2 regions of the Pediococcus acidilactici genome follow, and region 1 is predicted to be linked to the other one. Evidence: predicted binding sites of a transcription regulator. Region 1 holds the regulator's gene; the other holds the start of a gene.
What was found. Region 1 encodes NrdR, which represses ribonucleotide reductase genes. Its sites were predicted from a motif close to ACACNATATATNGTGT; they were not measured.
Positions count from the first base shown of each region.

Region 2: nrdH (glutaredoxin-like protein NrdH) is a predicted target of NrdR. The motif match lies at 6,557-6,572, and genes of this name have one in related genera.

Region 1 covers NZ_CP066046.1:959,538-967,119, reverse strand. Annotated here, with positions in the region: gene polA (DNA polymerase I) at 1-2,541, shown strand, start outside; gene mutM (bifunctional DNA-formamidopyrimidine glycosylase/DNA-(apurinic or apyrimidinic site) lyase) at 2,557-3,396, shown strand; gene coaE (dephospho-CoA kinase) at 3,389-4,009, shown strand; gene nrdR (transcriptional regulator NrdR) at 4,011-4,487, shown strand; gene I6H64_RS04845 (replication initiation and membrane attachment family protein) at 4,487-5,875, shown strand; gene dnaI (primosomal protein DnaI) at 5,879-6,808, shown strand; gene thrS (threonine--tRNA ligase) at 7,105-7,582, shown strand, end outside.
Region 2 covers NZ_CP066046.1:173,446-181,027, forward strand. Annotated here, with positions in the region: gene nusG (transcription termination/antitermination protein NusG) at 1-195, shown strand, start outside; gene rplK (50S ribosomal protein L11) at 324-749, shown strand; gene rplA (50S ribosomal protein L1) at 841-1,530, shown strand; ribosomal protein L10 leader region at 1,578-1,703, shown strand; gene rplJ (50S ribosomal protein L10) at 1,730-2,236, shown strand; gene rplL (50S ribosomal protein L7/L12) at 2,282-2,647, shown strand; gene nrdF (class 1b ribonucleoside-diphosphate reductase subunit beta) at 2,989-3,942, opposite strand; gene nrdE (class 1b ribonucleoside-diphosphate reductase subunit alpha) at 3,961-6,126, opposite strand; gene nrdH (glutaredoxin-like protein NrdH) at 6,219-6,449, opposite strand; gene I6H64_RS00860 (class I SAM-dependent methyltransferase) at 6,671-7,276, shown strand; gene tadA (tRNA adenosine(34) deaminase TadA) at 7,269-7,582, shown strand, end outside.

The DNA of each region.
Region 1 (7,582 bases):
ATTTTTGGGTTCAATAAAATGTTGGACAGCATTTTAAAACAATACCAGCCCACGGCGGCATTGGTTGCTTTTGATGCTGGAAAAACGACTTTCCGGACGGAAATGTACGATGATTATAAGGGAGGTCGCTCAAAAACTCCGCCAGAGTTATCAGAGCAGATGCCTTATATCAAACAGTTGCTGACCGGATACGGTATCAAAACTTATGAATTACCTAATTATGAAGCTGACGATATTATTGGTACCCTATCGTTAGCAGCGGAACGTGACGATTACGAAGTGGTGGTGGTTACCGGAGACCGAGATTTAACGCAATTAAGTAGTGCAGAAACTACTGTTGCGGTAACTAAAAAAGGGGTTAGTGAAGTCGAAGAGTATACGCCACGCCACGTCAAAGAAAAGCTGGGAATCACTCCTGAGCAAATTATTGACTTAAAAGGTCTAGCGGGTGACACTTCCGATAATTATCCCGGGGTAACTAAGGTCGGCGAAAAGACCGCCCTCAAGTTGTTGAAGCAATTTGGGACAATTGAGAATCTTTACGACAATTTGGATGATTTGAAACCAAGCAAAATGAAGGAACACTTGATTGAGGATCGGGATGCAGCCTTCACTTCGAAGACGTTGGCAACCATTAAGCGGGACGCTCCCGTAGAAATCGGATTGGCGGATTTAAAGTATGACGGAAAAAACATCACCTTTTTACAAGAGTTCTACCAAAAGATGAAGTTCCGGACTTTCTTAGCGGCGTTACAGCAAAATAAACCAACGGAAGAAAAGGTAAGTGAAAAATTAGCGTATCACGTATTAACGAAGGATACGTTACCGGACTTTACCAAATGGGAGAAAGAAATTAACTTCTATTTGGAAATGCCAGAGAAAAATTATCACCTATCTGAATTTTGCGGATTCGCAATTGGAACTGATAAAGAGCTTTGGGTAAGCGACGACGTTGAATTATTACGAGAACCCGCGTTATCTGAAATATTAGCGAACCAAAAGGTGGTCGTAAACGTCTTTGATGGGAAGCGTACTTACGTAGGTTTACATCGACTAGGCGTGACCTTAAATAGCATTAACTACGATATTTTATTACAGTCCTACCTGTTAGATACCAACGATAATTCTAATGATTTGGGGCAACTTGCTCACGAACATGACATTGAAGACATTAAAACCGATGCAGAAGTTTACGGTACCGGAGCTAAACGGGCGGTGCCCGCAAAAGACGTTTTACTAGAGCACCTCGCCCACAAAATTGACGTAATTGGTGAACTAGGGCGGCGCTTGCAAGAAGAGTTGATTAACAACCAACAGGCCGATTTATATTGGAAAATTGAACTACCATTATCGATTGTGCTGGCAAAGATGGAAATTAGCGGAATTAAGGTTGACCGCGAGCGTTTAGGGGCTATGCAAAGCGAATTGACCGAACGGCTTAGTGAGTTGGAAAACCAGATTCATCAAGAGGCTGGGGAAGAGTTTAACATTAACTCGCCTAAACAATTGGGACACATTTTATTTGAAAAACTAGAATTTCCAGTAATTAAAAAGACCAAGACCGGATATTCGACAGCGGTCAACGTCTTAGAGAAACTACGCGGCTACTCGCCAATTATTGATCACATTTTAGATTACCGAACGATCGCTAAAATTAAATCAACGTACGTGGATGGTTTGTTGAAGGTGATTCATTCTACGGATCAAAAGGTGCACACTACCTACCAACAAACCTTGACACAAACTGGGCGGTTGTCATCAACAGACCCGAATTTACAAAATATTCCAATTCGGATTGAAGAAGGCAAGAAGATTCGACAAGCCTTTGTTCCGTCACACGAAGGTTGGCATATTTTATCTTCTGATTATTCGCAAATTGAATTGCGCGTGTTAGCACACATTACGGGCGATCATCATTTACAAGAAGCGTTTAAGAAGGACGAAGATATTCACTCCAGTACCGCGGTGCGGATTTTTGGTTTGAAGGATGCTAGTGAAGTAACTCCTAACATTCGGCGCCAAGCAAAGGCGGTTAACTTCGGGATTGTCTATGGAATTAGTGATTACGGGCTTTCCCAAAATATTGGGATTTCTCGTAAGGATGCCAAACGGTTCATCGACACTTACTTTAAAGAATATCCGGGAGTAAAAAAATATGTAGATGGTTCGGTAGAAACTGCGCGCGAGAAGGGCTATGTAGAAACGATTGCCCACCGGCGCCGGTACTTACCTGACATCCACGCTTCGAACTTTAGCGTTCGGTCATTTGCAGAACGAACTGCGATGAACACCCCTATTCAAGGTAGTGCGGCCGACATTATTAAAATTGCAATGATTAACATGCAAAACGAGTTAGAAAAACGGCAGTTGAAAACCAGAATGTTGTTACAGGTGCACGATGAATTGATTTTTGAAGTGCCTGATGAGGAAATGAGCGTTATTAAAGAATTAGTTCCTAAAGTGATGGATTCCGCAATTAAATTGGATGTTCCGTTAAAAGTAGAAACTTCATGGGGAAATAATTGGTACGACGCTAAATAACGGAGGAATGAATAAATGCCTGAGTTACCTGAAGTAGAAACGGTACGACGCGGATTGGTCGGTCTGGTAGAGGGCCGTACAATTCAACGGGTGGTGGTGCGATATCCTAAAATGGTCACCCCTGAAGCGGACCAGTTCGCGGCAGAATTAAAAAATAAAACAATTGAAACAATTCGCCGGCGAGGAAAGTACTTGATTTTTGATTTCAGTAATCAGCTTTCAATGGTTTCCCACCTCCGGATGGAAGGAAAGTACGCGGTGGTAGACCGCGACCAACCTTACAACAAACACGACCACGTTATTTTTGAATTAGATGATGGACAGGATTTACGCTATAACGATACCCGAAAATTTGGTCGAATGGTTTTAACCCCCACGGGGCAAGAAATGCAAGTCGGGGGATTGAAGACGATCGGACCCGAACCAACGCCAGAAACGCTGACGGTAGACTACCTTACGAAGGCTCTTCGAAGTCGTAAACGGGTGATGAAAAGCTTTCTTCTAGACCAGTCGTTAATTGCGGGATTGGGCAATATTTACGCAGATGAAGTTTTATGGCTAAGTAAAATTCATCCGCAGCGCCGGTCTAATTCACTTACCGATGCCGAAATTAAATTATTACGGGAAAGTATTTTTGCCGAATTAAACGAAGCCATTGCGGCAAAGGGAACCACCGTGTTTTCTTATTTGGATGCTACTGGGCATGCCGGCAGTTTCCAAAACCAGCTGCACGTTTACCATCGCCAAGGATTACCGTGTCCACGCTGCCAAACTCCCATCGAACAAATTAAGGTAGCTCAGCGCAGTACTCATTTTTGCCCGCATTGCCAAGTTTTAACGCCAGAAAATGACTAAGATCCTTGGACTAACAGGTGGAATTGCGATGGGAAAGTCCACCATTAGTAATTTTTTGAGAGATAAAGGAATTCCAATTGTGGACGCTGACGAAATTGCCCACGCAGTTTTGGAATTTAAAGCGGTTAAGGTACAATTAGTTAAGGCATTTGGGACCCCAATTTTAAATGAACAAAAACAAGTTGACCGTAAGCAATTAGGTAAAATAGTTTTTGGGGAGTCAAAAAAACTAGGGGAGTTAAATAAAATTGTCCAACCCGTAATTCGCCAAGAGATCATCCGCCAGTTAAAAAGTTTTACGACGGAGTCCGTGGTCGTTTTAGATGCCCCAGTTTTGTTCGAACAAGGATACGAGACTTTAGTCGATTGCATTATGGTGGTTTCAACAACTCCAGCAGAACAGCTCCGCCGACTGATGGAACGGGATCATTTGACTAGTGAGGATGCTCAAAAACGAATTGACGCTCAGATGCCGATTGAAATTAAACAAAAAAAAGCGGATGTAACCATCGATAGTAGTGGTAGTATTGAAGCCACCCAAAAACAAGTGATAGAATGGCTTGTTAAACAAAATTTACTCCAGACATCCGGAAAGACCGGCGAGGTGAAATAATATGAAATGCCCACATTGTGGTAATAATGGCTCGAGAGTAGTAGATAGTCGACCAACTGATGAAGGCCGCGTAATTCGTCGTCGGCGTGAATGTGAAGATTGTGGTTTTCGTTTTACAACTTTTGAACGGGTGGAAGCCACCCCGTTATTAGTGATTAAGAAAAACGGTTCGCGAGAAGAATTTGATCGCGATAAGATTCTTAAAGGGATTGTCCGGGCAGCAGAAAAGCGACCGGTAAAAATGGAACAAATGACTGATATTGTGGACAAGGTTGAAAATAAAATTCGTTCATTGGGAGAAAGCGAAGTTTCTAGTCAAGTGATTGGAGAATACGTAATGAATATTCTTGTTGATTTAGATGAGATCGCTTATATTCGGTTTGCCAGCGTATACCGGCAATTTAAGGACATGAACGTTTTCTTGAATGAACTCCAGGATATGGTCAAAAAAGATGAAGAAGAAAAGGATCATAAGTAATGACGGAACCAATGGGTAACTTAGCACCAAACGACTCGTTTATTGTGAATACTGATCGACAAATGACCGACTACGAAAGTCGGGCATTAACGGCGCTGTATCGTCCGTTATTATCTTCGGATGCGTACAGTTTAGCAATGACGCTTTGGGAACTAAATGAAGAAGCGACGGTTTTAAATGAACAGTTTACCCATACAATATTACTGAATTGGCTGGGAATTGATTTACCAGCTATTATGGAAGCGCGAGGCCGGTTAGAAGCCTTGGGTTTGCTAAAAACTTTTCGTAAACAAGTTGATAATCGGGCGTTATTTTTGTACGTTTTGCAAGCGCCAGCTGACCCGATTACCTTTTTCAAAGACGACACGCTAAGCGCATTGTTGCTTGGTGCGGTTGGTGAAAATGAATTTGAACGGTTAAGTCGGCGGTTAATTAAACGCCAGGTTGAGCACGCCGATTTTTATGATGTCTCTAAAAATTTAGGCGACTATTTCCAAATTGGCAGCAGCGTGGTCGACAAACCAAGGCCAATCTCTGCCGTGCAAAAGCAAATTCAGCTGGACGAGCCACAAACGGATTCAGAAACGCTCAATAATAATTTTGACTTTAACTTACTTACTCAAATGCTTAGCACTAGCTTTGTGGATCGTCAAAGCCTAGAAGAAAACCGCCACCTCATTATGGTGGAACAAACTATTTACGGAATTACGGAAAGTGAAATGGCGGAACTGATTAAGTCGGCCACTAATTTTCAAGATAATCGGATTGATAGCCGAACTTTGAAGACTCGGATCGCTCAAAAATACGCCAATGCTAATCAGCAAGGCGCGAAGAAAACGGCTAGTTCAGCGGCTATGCCAACTTCGCCTACAAAGCTCAATTTAGAAGGGCTCACGGCCGAGGAGCAAACGGTGATTAAGTCAACGTATGCATTGGCTCCGGTAGACTTTATTGATCAGATTAAGCAAGAAACCGGGGGCTTTACCACCACGGCGGAAAAACGGGTAATTACCGGCATAGTGGAAACGGGTCAACTGCCGGTTAGCGTCGTTAATTTTTTGATTTTCTATGTCTTGGTTGATCAGGGCCGGGCGACGCTGAATAAAAATTTAGTTGAGGCAATCGCCAACGAGTGGATTAAAAATGGCGTAAAAACTCCGCAAAAGGCGTTAGAATTTGTGCGTGAACGCCAGGCTAAAAAGCAAAAACAAGCTACCAAGTCGTATGGAAGACGTAAGCCGGTCGTTCAGCGCGAAACCCTACCAGATTGGGCCAAAAAAGATACTAAAACTGCAACTAACAATGCTAATGATTCTCAAGCGGTGCCGACTACTGCAGAAATTAATGCAAAATTGAAAAAATTACGTGAACGGCGAAAGGAGGAGTAACAAATGGAAAATATTCGCGAAGCAATTGAGGGATTGATGAATAAACGGAAACTCGACCAACGTTTCCAGTCGGTGATGAAAACTGTTTATCAGGATCCCGAAGTTGTGGCCTTTTGCCAAACACACCAAGCGGAGTTAACTACGGAAGCTTTGGAGCGGGGAGCGGCCAAACTATACGAATTTGTTAACGAACGCAGGAAGATTGCGCGGCACGAGCCCTCCTTTTTGCCGGGTTACGAGCCCCAGTTAGTACTCAGTAATCACCTAATTGATATCGAGTACGTGCCTACTAAAGAAATGACAATGAGACGCCAGGCGGCCCAGCGGCAAGCGCTGGTGAAGTCAATTAGTATGCCAAAGATGATTCGGCGGGCTGATTTTAGTGATTACTACCAAGAGCCTGACCGGAATATTGCTTTAAGTAAGACGATGGATTTTGTGGCCGCTTATGATCAGGCACCGGACCAATTCCACCGAGGCTTGTACTTAACCGGTAGCTTTGGGGTAGGAAAAACCTACTTGATGGGTGCAATGGCTAATGAATTAGCCAAACATAATTACTCGACAACCATCGTTCATTTTCCTAGTTTAGCGGTGGAATTAAAAAACACGATTGGGGATTCTAAAGAAATTCAAAGCAAGCTTGACGCGGTCAAGCAGGCGCCAATTTTAGTGATTGACGACATTGGTGCAGATAGTATTTCTGCATGGGTACGGGATGATATTTTAGGCGTAATCTTAGAATATCGCATGCAAGAAGAGTTACCAACGTTCTTCACCTCTAACTTTTCAATGAAGCAACTAGAAAAGGAACACTTAACGGTAAACCAACGCGGGGAGGCCGAACCTTTAAAGGCCAAACGGTTAATGGAACGGATCAAATTTTTAAGTGAAGAGGTTACTTTAATCGGAAAAAATCATCGACAGGGTTGACAAGCAATTTTGAATGGATATAATGAAGTTGTAAATCAGAGTCAAACATGTAGTTTTTAACCTCAGGGAGCCGCGCCATGGACTGTAAGCAAAGCAACTAAAAACTTCCCACTTGACTAGAGACTGATCGAAATATCAGTTCGGGTTGCCACCGTTATCGGTTTAATTAAGTGGTGGATTACGTTCTAGTAGTCTGCAACGAGGGTGGAACCGCGTGAAATAACGTCTAACACGTCCCTGGTATGAAAATACCAGGGATTTTTTTATACTATTTTTTGTAAAGGGAGCGTGTAATTATGGCAGAGATTAAGATTGAATTTCCAGATGGCAGTGTAAAACCTTTTGGTGCTGGTGTCACCGTACTTGAAATTGCGAAGTCAATTGGTACAAGTTTAGCAAAAAACGCCGTTGCTGGAAAAGTTAATGATGAATTGGTTAATTTGGACCAACCACTTGACCAAGATGGAAAGGTTGAGATCATTACCAAGGATTCCGAAGATGGACAATTGGTAAACTGGAATTCAGCAGCTTTAGTATTGACAAGCGCAATCAAGAGCATTTATCCGGAAATCCGGATTGGGGAAATTGGTAACATCGAACACGGTTTTTATGCTGACACCGATAAGGAAGGTCAACAAATTTCGGTCGACGAACTCCCCGCTATTGAAGATAAAATGAAAGATATGATTCAAGCAAAGGTTGCTTTGAGTCATGAGATGTTAAGCGTTGAAGATGCTTTAGCTAAGGTTGATAGCGACCCTTACCAAGCTAAGC
Region 2 (7,582 bases), 790 kb from region 1:
ATGACGGCTCGTCACGCGGATATTAACGTAGAAGTCGGCGAACTAGTTACCATCGTTGACGGAGCATTCGAAGGTTTGACTGGTAAAATTACCGAAATCGACCACAATAACATGAAACTGAAGGTTAACATTGACATGTTTGGTCGGGAAACCAGCACCGAATTAGATATCGACCAAATCGACAAAATTGATTAATTTCTAGTTTGATAATTTTTTTGGTCTATGGTAATATATCGTAGTATGCCTTGCATACTTAATGTGGGAGAAGAAATATAAATCTTCATCGTGACCACACACGGACTTATTTTAAGGAGGTACGTCTCGTGGCAAAGAAAGTAGCAAATATTGTTAAATTGCAAATTCCTGCAGGAAAAGCAACTCCAGCTCCACCAGTTGGACCAGCTCTTGGACAAGCAGGTATTAACATCATGGGATTCACAAAGGACTTTAACGCACGTACAGCTGACCAAGCTGGTATGTTAATTCCAGTTGTGATTACCGTTTATGAAGACCGTTCATTCGACTTCATTACAAAGACACCACCTGCTTCAGTTCTATTAAAGAAGGCTGCTGGTGTAGAACATGGTTCCGGCGAACCTAACACAAAGAAAGTAGCTAAGGTTACTTCTGCACAAGTTAAGGAAATCGCTGAAACAAAAATGCAAGATCTAAACGCTGCAGACGTTGAAGCTGCTATGCGCATGATCGAAGGTACAGCTCGTAGCATGGGCTTCGAAGTCGAAGGCTAATACGAAACTGTCGGATACTCTACTAAAGTAGATGTATCAAAGTGGGAGGAAAATCCGCTATAACCACATTTGCTAGGAGGAAAACACACAGATGGCTAAAAAAGGTAAAAAGTTTCAAGAAGCTGCAAAGCAAGTAGATTCGCTTAAAGCATACGCACCAAAAGAAGCTCTTGAATTAGTTAAGAAAATTGATTTTGCAAAGTTCGACGCTACTGTTGAAGTAGTTTACAAGTTGAACGTTGACACAAAGCAAGCTGACCAACAATTACGTGGTGCCGTTGTTTTACCAAACGGTACTGGTAAAGAACAAACCGTAGTTGTATTTGCTAAGGGTGCTAAGGCTGACGCAGCTAAGGCAGCTGGTGCAGACGTCGTTGGTGACGATGACTTAGTTCAACGCATCCAAGACGGTTGGTTAGACTTTGACGTTGCCATTGCAACTCCAGACATGATGGGCCAAGTAGGTCGTTTAGGACGGATCTTAGGACCTAAGAACTTAATGCCTAACCCTAAGACTGGTACAGTTACAATGGACGTTGAAAAAGCAGTTGCTGATTCTAAGTCTGGTAAGGTTACATACCGTACCGACCGCGACGGTAACGTTCATATGCCAATTGGTAAGGTTTCATTCGAAGCTGACCAATTACTTGGTAACTTACAAACAATCAACGATACAATTGTTCGTTTACGTCCAGCATCTGTTAAGGGTGCTTACATCCAAAACGTTTCAGTTGCATCAACGTTTGGACCAGGAGTTAAGGTTGACTTTACTCAATTCTAAATTCTCTTGATTAGTTCTTCGGTCTGTGATATATTATCAAGAGTGAGTTATAACTGAATAATTTACCTAAGACTCAGGTGGCCTTGTTTTGGCCTTAATATATTGCCTGCCGAGGAACGTATGAATTAATTCGTGTCTCAGAGTCTTTGAGTCACGAATTTTTTTATAGTTCAAACAAATCTCCAGGAGGTGAAACACATTGAGTAAAGAAGCTATCGCAAAGAAAGCTGCAATTGTTGATGAAGTTGCAGAAGAAATGAAGAACGCTGTTTCCGCAATCGTTGTTGATTCACGTGGTTTAACAGTTGCTGAAGTAACTGACTTACGTAAACAACTTCGTGATTCTGGAATCAAGTTCCGCGTGATCAAAAACAAGATTTTGACTCGCGCTGCTGAACAAGCAGGTTTTGAAGGTATGGATGATATTTTCGTTGGTCCTTCAGCCGTTGCATTTTCTGCTGAAGATGCCGTTGCCCCTGCTAAAATTTTGAAGCAATTTGCTGACAGCAACGACAACCTTTCCATCAAGGGTGGGGTTATCGAAGGTAAAGTGGCTGATATTGATACAATCAATACCTTCGCTACGATGCCTAGTCGTGAAGACTTGCTTGCAATGCTTGCTAATGAATTCATGTCACCAGTACGTGACGTTGCATACGCTCTTAAGGCTGTTGCTGATAAGAAGTCTGAAGAAGACGCTGCATAATCATTACATTACATTTAATTACAATTAATATTGGAGGAAACAAAAATGGCATTAGATAAAGACCAATTTATTGAAGACTTAAAAGGTGCTTCAATTTCTGACTTAAACGATCTTGTTAAAGCAATCGAAGACGAATTCGGTGTTTCAGCTGCTGCTCCAGTTGCTGCTGCAGGTGCTGCTGGCGGTGCTGCAGAAGCTAAGACATCATTCAACGTTGAACTTACTGGCGCTGGCTCAGCTAAGATCAAGGTTATCAAGGCAGTTCGTGAAATCACAGGCGCTGGCTTGAAGGACGCTAAGGACATGGTTGATAACGCTCCTACAGTTATCAAGGAAGACCTTTCCGAAGACGAAGCAAACGACATGAAGGCTAAGCTTGAAGAAGCTGGTGCTACAGTAGAAGTTAAATAAGTTTAATTTCTACAAAAACCACCTTATCCCGGTTATACCGGAATATAGGTGGTTTTTTTGTGCTTTCATAAACGGGATATGGTGGATATTAATGTGGTACTTTTGTGGGTACATGGAAATCAGTGTACCCACCTATGTACTTTAAAGGACGTAAGAGCAATTGGAGCATTATATAAGTAAACTTCCAAACGTACTGTGGTAAGGACTTGTTAGCGATGTTAAAAGGGAGGTTAGGTAGAGAGAAAGACAATGGATTTTATAGAACAAAAACAGCGCCCAGAATTTTCATCCTGAGCGCTGTTAATTTTTAGGGATTATTCGAATGTTAGTAAATTAGTTGATTAAATTTCGTAGTCTTCGTCACTCATTGGTTCTACGTTACCTAGACGGTAGCCATTACCAACTTGAGAGAAGAAGTCGTGATTAGATGTTCCGGTAGAAATTCCGTTCATGACGATTGGGTTAACGTCAGCTTCCGTATCGGGGAAGAGCGGGTCTTGACCCAAGTTCATTAACGCTTTGTTAGCATTATAACGGGTGAAGGTTAACACTTCTTCCGTCCAACCAACTTGATCGTAAACTTTATGAACGTATTTTTCTTCGTTAGCGTAAAGGTCGTATAAGAAGTTATACATCCAATCCTTAAGTTCTTGTTGTTCGTTTTCGCCAAGGTCTTTCATTCCTAATTGGAACTTGTAACCAATGTAAGTTCCATGCACAGATTCGTCACGAAGGATTAATTTAATGATTTCAGCAACGTTGTTTAGCTTGTTATGACCCAGGTAATAGAGTGGGGTGAAGAAGCCAGAGTAGAACAAGAACGTTTCGAGGAACACGCTGGAAATCTTCTTTTTCAATGGGTGACCATCATCATGATATAAGTCATAAATAAACTTAGTTTTGTTTTGGAGAAACTCTTCAGAGTCACTCCATTCAAAAATTTCATCAATTTCTGTAGGAGTATTCAACGTTTCAAAGATTGATGAATAACTTTTAGCATGGACAGATTCCATGAATTGAATGTTATTCAAAACGGCAGTTTCGTGCGGTGTCCGAACATCCTTACGTAAGGCTGCCATCCCGTCTTGTGATTGTAAGGTATCGAGGAGAGTCAAGCCCCCAAAAACGTGTCCAACCACCCATTGATGGTCCTCATCAAGTTCACGCCAATCACTAAGATCGTTAGAAATTGGAATTCGGGTGTCTAACCAAAATTGTTCGGTTAGCTTTTCCCAAGTTGCTTTATCAATCTGATCCGAAATTGCGTTCCAGTTGATTGCTTCATAATTTGCCATTATACAAATCCTCCATCGTTAAATTGAGCAGCTTTCACATTGGTTAACGCCGACTTCGCCATCATTATCCGTGAAGGTCCGAATGTAGTAAATCGACTTGATCCCTTCGTGGTGTGCGTAATTGCGCAGGATATTTAAATCGCGAGTCGTCATTTTGTTTGTTCGACCATTCTTCCAGTCGTAAATCCCGTCTGGAATGGTTGAGCGCATGAAGAAGGTCATGCTCATTCCTTGATCCACATGTTGTTGCGCAGCGGCGTAAATATCAACAACTTTGCGCATGTCAATATCATAGGCCGACTGATAATATTTTAACGTATCATTGGACAAATATGGGGCTGGATAGTAAATTTTTCCAATTTTCTTTTCTTGGCGTTCTTCGACCCGGTTAACGATCGGCTGTAAACTAGCTGTCGCGTCGTTAATGTAAGAAATTGAACCGGTTGGGGCAACCGCCATTCGGTTTTGATGGTAAAGGCCGTCTTGCATAACGGCTTGTTTTAGGTCTGCCCAGTCTGCGGTAGTCGGAATGTCGATTCCTTGGAAGAGTTCCTTTACCCGTGCTGACTTAGGTCCAAAGTCCTGAGCTAGGTATTTATCAAAGTATGAACCATCTGCGTACTTGCTCTTTTCAAAGTTGTGGAAAACTTGTCCGCGTTCTTTAGCAATCTTGTTGGAAGCCCGGAGCGTCCAGTAGTTAAGCAACATGAAGTAAACACTGGTGAATTCAACGGAATCAGGTTCGCCATAGTAGAGGTGGTTCTTTGCTAAGTAACCGTGTAAGCCCATTGCGCCAAGCCCAATCGTGTGGGCAAGGGCGTTTCCGTGTTGGATTGACGGTACTACGTCAATATCGGAATGGTCGGTTACGAAGGTCAACGCCCGAACCATGGTTTCTACCGATTTACCAAAGTGCGGAGTTGCCATCATATTAACAATGTTTGTGGAACCTAAGTTACAACTAATGTCGGTTCCTAACTCCGTGTAGTTTTGTTTGTTGTCAATTACAGAAGGAGTTTGAACCTGCATAATCTCTGAACAGAGGTTACTCATTACGATCTTACCGTAAATTGGGTTTTCCCGGTTGGCAGTATCCACGTTCACCACGTAAGGGTAGCCAGATTCTTGTTGGAGCTTCGAAATTTCATTTTCGATATTTCGCGCTTTAACTTTGTATTTCTTGATTTCCGGGTTGTTAACTAAGTTGTCGTATTCCTTCGTAATATCTACGTAAGCGTAAGGTTTACCGTAAACTTTTTCAACGCTGTAAGGGCTGAATAAGTACATGTCTTCGTCATGCTTAATCAATTCGTAGAATTTATCGGGAACTACGACACCCAATGAAAGGGTCTTAACCCGAATCTTTTCGTCGGCGTTTTCCTTCTTAGCTGAAAGGAAGGAAACGATGTCCGGATGGAAAACGTTTAGGTAAACTACACCGGCTCCTTGCCGTTGACCAAGTTGGTTAGCGTAAGAAAAACTGTCTTCGAGCAATTTCATTACGGGAACTACGCCACTTGCAGCGCCTTCGATTCCCTTAATCGGTGCGCCAGCTTCCCGCAGGTTAGTGAGGTTAATTCCGACCCCGCCGCCTAATTTGGAAAGTTGCAGGGCAGAGTTAATCGTCCGGCCAATCGAGTTCATGTCGTCATTAGCCTGAATTAAAAAGCAAGAGACTAGTTCACCACGATGTTTTCTACCAGCATTTAAAAAGCTAGGGGTAGCTGGTTGATAACGTTGGTGAATAATTTCGTCAGCAATTTGCATTGCTAACTCTTCGTCGCCATCACCAAAGTAAAGGGCGTTCATGGCAACGCGGTCAACGAAGTTTTCTAAGTAATATTCGTTATCGTTAGTCTTTAAAGCGTATTGGGCATAGAATTTATAAGCCGCCATGAAAGAGCGGAAATGGAAATTTTGTGCACGCAAATAATCGTAAAGCTTTTCAATGAAGTCAAAGGAATATTTTTCCATAAGTTCGGCTTCAATGTAGTCTTCCTTAAGGAGGTAGTCAAAGCGTTCACGCAGGCTTGCAAATTGCTTGGTGTTAGCTTGCACGTTTTCCTTTAGAAAGGCTGCAAGGGCTTCTTGATCCTTATGTAGCGGAATTTGGTTGTCAACGGGGATGTTGATTTCATTGTTTAAGTCGTAATAGGTAACGTCGGTTAGATCTTTTAAGCTCATATTTGGGTGTACTCCTTAAATTTCGAAATAAAAAAACGCTCCATCTGTAACAAAGGAACGTGGACACTAAATCAACAAACTAACAATTTAAATTAAATCGCTAATTTTTTTAACAAGTCTGGACGAAAACCAGCAATTGCATCATCTTCAGAAAATTGAACTACGGGAACGGCTTGGAAACCGCGGCCTTTTAATTCGTCAATATATTCTGGATGTAAGTTGATGTTGCGTTCTTCAAATTCAACTCCGTTTTCACTTAGAAAACGCTTGGTCATTTTGCATTGCATGCAATTGTTTTTAGTGTAAACAACGACTTTTTTCATGGTGACTCCCCCTCTTATTTATTCTTTCTGTCTGCATTTAAGTATACAACATTTCGGACCGATTTCAACAAAAAAGCACATCATCTTGTGGCTTTAACGGGTCTAAACCACCAGATGTTGTGCTACGTCGGCATTCGCCGAGCAATAAAAATTATTTTAATTAAGTTGGTATCCAAATTTACAATACGTTATCATACTAATAGAGATTGGAGGACTTTTCAATGACAGATTATTATTTCACGGAGAATCCTAACGTGGAACACGATGAAAAGCATTGGCGTTACACACTTTTGGGGCACGAATTAAATTTTGTGTCGGACAACGGAGTTTTTTCAAAGAACACCCTTGACTTTGGTACCCGGACATTATTAGAAGCTTTGCCACTGGATGTTCCCCAAAGTTCAATTTTAGACGTGGGCTGCGGATATGGTCCAATGGGAATTGCGCTAGCTAAGCAATTCCCTGAAGCACGAGTGGAGATGACCGACGTTAACGAGCGGGCGTTAGCACTTGCCGAGCGGAATGCAGAAGCCAATGGCGTAGCTGCACGTACACGAGTTTACCATTCGGATGCTTACGAAGCGGTAGCTAAAACTGATTTTACAACGGTCGTTTATAATCCGCCGGTTCGGGCCGGAAAAACGGTGGTAAACGCCATCATTACCGGTGCTAAAGAGCACTTAACGAAGGGCGGCCAGCTGATCATCGTTTTACAAAAGAAGCAGGGGGCGCCATCCGCAAAGAAATTAATGGCGGAAACTTTTGGCAACGTAACGGTATTAAAGAAAAGTAAAGGATATTACATTTTAAGAAGTGAACATGAGTAAATTAAGTGAAGCAGAAGTGCAATTTTATATGGGAGAGGCTTTAAAGGAAGCCCAGTTTGCCAAAATGATTGATGAAGTGCCGATCGGAGCCGTAGTGGTGCACGATGGCAAAATTATTGGCCGGGGACATAACCTCCGGGAACACTCCCAAGACGCGACCACGCATGCCGAGGTGTTGGCCATTACGGAAGCTTGCGCGTATTTACGAAGCTGGCGTTTGTGGGATTGCCAATTATTTGTCACGATTGAACCGTGCTTGATGTGTAGCGGGACAATCATCAATTCTCAAATCCCGGAAGTGTACTT